DNA from 2 places in the Haloechinothrix sp. LS1_15 genome. Region 2 is predicted to be linked to the other one. Evidence: predicted binding sites of a transcription regulator. Region 2 holds the regulator's gene; the other holds the start of a gene.

Region 1 (3,380 bases), on a different contig from region 2:
GCCGAGCCCACCACGTCCGGCGTGCCTGCCGTCGTGCGACAGCGTGGCATAGCGGACACGGTTCTCCCCCGCCCGTCCGATGGCAGCCACCCGCCACCGGCGTCCGTGGCGCTCGCGAACCGCTTCCTCGGCCTCGCCTGCGGACAGGCCGCCGAGCTCGCGGGCATCGGCGAGCCGCACTTCGCCGTCGTCGATCAGGATCGAGGTGAGCGTACCGGCGCGTCCGGTGATCACGATCGCGTCGTAGCCGGTGAGCTTGCCGGAGATGGCGAAGTGGCTTGACGCGAGCGCGTCGTTGAGCAGGCCGGTCAGCGGGGACTTAGCTACGACAGCGAACTTGGCGCTGGTGGTCAGCGGGGTACCGACCAGTGGGGAGAACACGAACGCCAGGGGAGCGGCAGCGCCGAGCGGATCGACACCGGCCGGGCAGAGCTGCCGCATCAGCCAGGTTCCCAGGCCCACGCCGCCGAGGTAGTCGCGCAGTACCCGCTCGGGCAGCGGCATGACCTCCTTCGAGCCGTCGGAGGCATCGATGACGAGGGCACGGCCGCAATAGCCGTAGGCAGGAGCATCCATGGTGCTCACCCACCCGCGTCCGCGGAGAGGAACGATACGGTGTCGCCGTGCTGCAACGGCCACAGCCGGTCTCCGCGGATTTGGTCGCCGTTGACCGCTGCAACGATGTGTCGGTCCAGTTCCAGCCCGAGCTGCTCGGCGGCTGAACCCAGGTTGGCCGCTCTGATGCGCGTGGGGGTGTGCGTGCGTCCGCCGGTAGCCAACACCCCGAAGCACTCGACGTGTACCTCGGGCGCTGCCCGCTCGCGCGCCTGCCGGTACTCCTCGGGCGTGTTGACATTGACCACCGCGTCGAGTTCGGGATCGGTAGCCGAGAGCTCGGGATCGGCAAGGAAATCCGCATCCTCGAGAGTCCGGACACGACACTCCTCGAAAAGATGGGCAGGGCGTGAGCGGCCCGCTTCGAGTAGCTTGGTCACGTGCCCGGCCAGCGAGGTGCGGTACCCAGCCGCCAGCGGTTGCCGGAACCCGTGCACGTGCGGCAGGACCACGTCAGGGGGAGTGTGCCACCCGGCCGCCGGATCGGTCCGGAAGCCACGTAGCACGGCCCGGACGAACCGCTCGTGGAGGAAGGGTAGGTCGGTCGAGCACACGAACGCTGTCCCGGCCTGCTTCGCGGCAACGGCCAAACCGACGGCGAGTCCCTGCATCGGCCCGCGTCCCTCTTCCGGATCCTCGTGAACAGCTATTATAGGAGGTAGAGCGGGCAAACGCTGCCCGGGCGCTCGCACGACGACGATCGGGCCGTCGACCACACGGCCGAGGATCCCGGTGACGTGTCGCAGCAGGGTTGAGCCGTGCCACTCCAGGGATGCTTTCGCTGTCCCCATCCGGGAGGAGCGGCCTCCGGCCAGCACGACCCCTGCGACGGAAGTCATACTGTAGACGGTATACGAAACGTCAAAGCAGCTCAGTCAACCTGCGGGAGATGCGGGAGATGATGAGCTCCCGCATGGCGTCGCGAACCCGCCCACGTAGTGGTACAGGGCGGTCAGCGCACCTCGCGGTCGGCCAGCGCGTACAGCGTCTCCTGGTCCATCCCGGCGGCTTCGATCTCCGCACCGTCGATGGCGCCACAGTGCAATCCCCGCAGCAGGAAGGTCGCCAGCGCCTGCGCGGTGGCGGGCTCGTCGAGGACACCGGAGCCGCCGGAGACGCCCAGATAGGCCCGAAACCGCTCGCTGGCGTCGGCGAATCCCGCCCTGAAGAAAGCGTAGGTCGCGGCGTAGCGCGTGACGAGCTGTCCAGGGTGCATGTCCCACCCCTGGTAGAAAGCTCGTTTCAGGGAACGCGTCACCAGCCGGGCGTGCAGCAGCCACGCCGCGCGCACCCTCTCGGTGTCGCCGGTGGGCAGTACGTTGGTGGAACCGTCCGACAGCCGCACACCGGTGCCAGCCACGGCCAGCTGCATGATCGCCTTGGCGTGGTCGGCCACGGGATGCTCCATGCTCTGCTGCGCCGGGGCCACATCGCAGGCCGCGCTGTAGTCGTAGGTGCCGTAGTGCAGGCCGAGCAACCGGTCACCCGCCGTGTGGACCATGCGCGCGATCGCGCTCGTGCCATCGGCAGCCAGGACCGCCTGCGGGGTCTCGACCTGGATCTCGTACCTGAGCTGCCCCTGCTGGAGCCCGTGCGCGCGCTCGAGCCACTCGCACAGTTCCGTCATGGCTTCGACCTGAGCCACCGCGGTGACCTTCGGCAGTGTGACGACGAATCCCGCGGGCAGCGCGCCTGCACGGCTGAGCGCGCCGAGGAACCCGTCCAGGGTGCGCACGCCCCGCTCGCGCGTGGCGGCTTCCAGGCTCTTGAACCGGATGCCGACGAACGGTGGGGCGCTGCCCCGCGCCTGGGCCTCGGCCAGCTCTCGGGCGGCGGCAAGCGCCGTGGCGTCCTCCTTCTCGTCGCCCGGCGCGCCGTAGCCGTCCTCGAAATCGATGCGCAGATCCTCGATCGGTTCGGTGCGCAGCTTGCCGATCAGCCGGGGGTGGATCTCGGTGAGTAGCGTGGCGTCGAGGCCGGTGCTCGCCGCCAGCGCTGCGGTGGTCGGCGCGTGCGCCTCCAGCGTGGCCAGCGCCTGCTGCCCCCAGGCCTGTGGCAGATCCGCGGTGAACTGATCGGCAGGCACGTAGACGGTGTGCACGGGCTGCCGTCCCGCGACCCGGCCGGGGTAGGCCGCCTTGAGCCACGCGTCGACCGGTGCCAGCCTGCTGTCCAGCGCGTCGAGCACGTCACCGCGTAGCCGCGCCGGCCAGGTCGCTGTGTCCGTCCCCATCGCACCTCCCGGTACGGGTTCCAGTACAACCGTTCTGCTATGCGAACCTTACATTCTGTATCGTGAAATACGCAACCGGCGGTGCGACGGGAGTCGTCGGGCATGCGGCGATTCCCGTGCGTGAGCGCGGGCTCGGGGATGTGGACAGTGGTCGGTGGTCAGCGCGGCGACCTTCAGGAGCCGACCTCGAGATCGTGCTCGTTCACCTGCTTCGACAGGCGCCTGGCTACGTCAATCACCAGCGGGGCGATGTGCGTTACGGCTTCCTTGGTCAGCCGCCCTTCCGGGCCGGAGACCGAGATCGCGGCAGGCACCGGAGCGTCGCTCAGCGGCACGGCGATACACCGCACGCCGAGCTCCTGCTCGCTCTCGTCGAGCGAGTAGCCCTGCTCGGCGATGGTGGCCAGATGGGAGAGCAGCTGGTCCGGTTCGGTGTGGGTGTGCGGGGTGTAGGCGGGCATACCGGTGCGACGCAGCAGCTCCCTTACCTGATCGGCCGGCAGTTGCGAGAGCATCGCCTTGCCGACGCCGG
Region 2 (3,380 bases):
AAGGCGGTCTCGGAAGCCTACGGGGTGCTCTCCGACCCGGAGAAACGCAAGGAGTACGACGAGGCCCGTAGCCTGTTCGGTGCCGGCGCCGGAAGCGGGGCTGGTGCAGGCGGGCGTGGCTTCCCCTTCGGCGCCGGGAGCGGCCCCGACGGTGGAGGTTTCGAGTTCACCGATCTGTTCGGTGGCGCGAGTCGTGGCCAGCAGCCCGGCGGATTCGGGGGCCTCGGCGACATCCTTGGCGGCCTGTTCGGCAGGCGCGGCGGCGGTGGTGCCACCACCGGCACTGCGGGTCCCACGATGGCGCAGCGCGGCAGTGACGTGGAGACCGACGTCCGCATCGATTTCGCCGAGGCCGTCAAAGGCGCGACAGTCCCGTTGCGGCTCACCAGCCCGGCGAGCTGCGGTACCTGTGGTGGTAGCGGGTCGCGCCCCGGAACGTCGCCGCGCACCTGCGGGTTGTGCGGCGGTGTCGGGTTGATCAGCACCAGCCAGGGTTCGTTCGCGTTCTCGGAGCCTTGCCGCGAGTGCCGCGGTCGCGGCACCATTGTGGACTCTCCCTGCACCGAGTGTCGTGGTGCAGGTACGAGCACCCGGACCAGGACACTCACTGTGAGGATCCCGCCGGGGGTGTCCGACGGCCAGCGGATCCGGCTGGCAGCGCAGGGCGAGCCGGGACGCGGCGGAGCGGCCGCGGGTGATCTGTACGTGCGTGTGCACGTCACGCCGCACAAGGTCTTCGGCAGGTCGGGTAACAACTTGACGATCACAGTGCCGGTTGACTTCTCCGAGCTGGCGCTCGGTGCCACGATCTCGGTACCGACCCTGGAGGGCAAGGTGTCGGTGAAGATCCCTCCGGGGACCGACAGCGGGAAGGTGCTGCGGGTGCGCGGTAAGGGCATCGCGAAGCGGGACGGATCCACGGGTGACCTGCTGGTCACGCTGCAAGTGAATGTTCCGTCGTCGCTGAGCGAGAAGGCCGCTTCGGCGCTGCGCACCTACACCGAGGAGATGGCTGATCATGATCCGCGTCCTGAGATCACGAGGATGCTGAAGGAGCGGTGATGGCGATGGCGATAGGGTTCGGTGAACTTCCCCATGGCGCGGACGAGCACACACCGGTCTTCGTGATCTCGGTGGCCGCTGAGCTGTCCGGCCTCCACGCGCAGACACTGCGGTCGTATGACCGCATGGGGTTGGTGTCACCGGGCCGTACCGCTGGCGGCGGCAGGCGGTACTCGGTGCGTGATATCGCCATGCTGCGCGAGGTGCAGCGGTTGTCCCAAGAGGACGGTGTCAACCTCGCGGGAATCAAGCGCATCATCGAGCTGGAGAACGAGATCGAGTCGTTGCGGGACCAGGTGGCCCGGCTGAACGAGGAGCTTGCCTCAGCCTACGCCGCCGCCGAACAGGCCGCGGCGGCTGTGCACGCCTCGTACCGCAGGGATCTGGTGCCGTTCCGCAAACGGGATGCGCTGGTGGTGTGGCGCCCGCCGAACCGGCGGTAGCCCTCGCGCGACGACTCGGGGCTTCAGCCGCGCAGCTTCTCCTCCAGCGCGGACAGTTTCTGCGCGATGCTCATCGTGTCACCTCCGGTAAGGGTGCACCAGCCGGAACCGTCGGGGGTGAGCAATAGCCTCCCCGACTCGGTGTCGATCCAGCACGGCATGGGTGCAGTGGTGGTGTGCCGACGGTTCATTCCGTCACGGATAGCGGCGTACAGCTGGCCCGCGCTCTGCCGTTCCAGGTCGAGCCAGCGCTGCATGCGCTTGGCGTCACTGGACGACGGGCCGGGCGGTAGCGACTTTCCGGCTTGTAGCGCTTCCAGCTCGGCCACCGAGCAAGTGATCGACTTCAGCTGTGCCGGGGGTGTTTCCGGGAGCGCGGCCGCTAGCCGTACCCCGAGCTGTTCATGTGGGATTGGTTCGAGATGGATGTCGGCACCGTGCTTGGTGATCAGCAGGGCGTCCCGTCCGATCATGGCGGTGCGTGCGGTCCATTGGTCGCCTTCGGGTGAGACGGCGAAAGTGTAGTACTCCACGGCAGGGCGCTGCACGAGGCGCAGCGTGTCGTGGAAGTCCTCGCTGACCCGGTTACCCGAGGTGAGGCCCTGCTCCCGCAACTCGTGCAGGATGCGGACATCCCGCTCTCGGGCGAGCTCCGGCGGGTACCAGAGCTCGCCCCCGACCAGGGTTGGGTGGGGTTCGCCCAGATTCTCCTTGTCGAGCAGGGTGGTGTAGGTCTCCAGGCTGATGGTGATCGGTTTCGTGATCACGAATGTTGCTCCCCCTCGGACTCACCGGTTCATTCGCCGATGACGCCGTCGATGATGACCATGCCGGTGACGGGGTCGTACTCTTTCTCGCCGTGTTCGTCGCGCACCACCGGCAGGCCGGTGTCGAGTTGCTCGTCCTGGATGAACTTGCGCTGGTGGGTGTCGTCCTCGCCACCCTGGCCACCACGACCGCCAGCTCCGGCGCCCATCATGCCGCCCATCGGCGCCCGCGCCCCGGCCGCGGCACCACCGCCCGCGCCGCCCCCGGCCGCACCAGCCGCGCCCGAGCCCGTCGGGCCGAAGCCGCCCTGCCCACTCATCGCGCCGGGACCAGCCACACCGCCGACACCAGCAGCGCCGCCTGCGGCGCCACCGGGTCGTGCGCCCGCGGCACCGCCTGCGGCCAGACCCCCAGCGGCCATACCTGCACCCCCGGCGACCGCCCCCGATCCCACCGGCCCGAAATCACCGCCCGACCGGCCTGCGGCACCACCGATTCCCGAAGCGCTCGTGCCACTCGGCGGGATCACCGTGCCATCCGGCCGCACCAAACTGCCATCCGGACGCCGGATCGACCCGTCCGGATACCGGATACTGCCATCCGGCAACCGCACCGCACCCGAACCAACACCAGCCCCGGCCCCGGTGCCACCACCAGCACCACCCCCGACAGCACCACCAACAGCAGCCCCACCAGGCACCCCCGGCGCCACCGCCGAACCACCAGACGCACCCGCAGCCCCGGAACCGCCGTAGGCACCACCACCGGCGCCCATGCCAGCGGCCGCCGACGGGGCGGTAGCCCCGGAGCCCCCCACCGCGCCGGGACCGCCGGTGCCTGCACCCGAGCCACCGCCGAGCTCGGGGATAGTGATGTCGCCGTAGCTCGCCTGCAGCGGCGGCTGGTTCCGATGGGTGGCGGTGACGTATTCTTCGTACGCTTGGATGTTCTGCATGTTCTTCTTGCCCCATTCGGCGTTGAGCTCCTCCTGGGAGGTCCCGAACGGGGTGTAGGTGCCCCAGAACCCGGCTTCCGGCGCCTCATCTGGAACGTCCTCCATCTTGTTCCGCGCCGTCTCGAAGGCGTGCGACTGGTTGCTCATGCTGC

The links. Region 2 encodes HspR, which represses chaperone genes until heat shock. Its sites were predicted from a motif close to ANNTTGAGTNNNNNNNACTCAANNT; they were not measured.
Region 1: F8178_RS10165 (NTP transferase domain-containing protein) is a predicted target of HspR. The motif match lies at 1,473-1,497, and genes of this name have one in related genera.

The regions. Positions count from the first base shown of each region.
Region 1 covers NZ_WBXM01000005.1:184,788-188,167, reverse strand. Annotated here, with positions in the region: gene F8178_RS10170 (aldehyde ferredoxin oxidoreductase family protein) at 1-576, opposite strand, end outside; gene F8178_RS10165 (NTP transferase domain-containing protein) at 582-1,454, opposite strand; gene F8178_RS10160 (DUF6986 family protein) at 1,568-2,848, opposite strand; gene F8178_RS10155 (IclR family transcriptional regulator) at 3,022-3,380, opposite strand, start outside.
Region 2 covers NZ_WBXM01000001.1:281,956-285,335, forward strand. Annotated here, with positions in the region: gene dnaJ (molecular chaperone DnaJ) at 1-1,062, shown strand, start outside; gene F8178_RS01310 (heat shock protein transcriptional repressor HspR) at 1,068-1,505, shown strand; gene F8178_RS01315 (ESX secretion-associated protein EspG) at 1,529-2,272, opposite strand; gene F8178_RS01320 (hypothetical protein) at 2,302-3,380, opposite strand, start outside.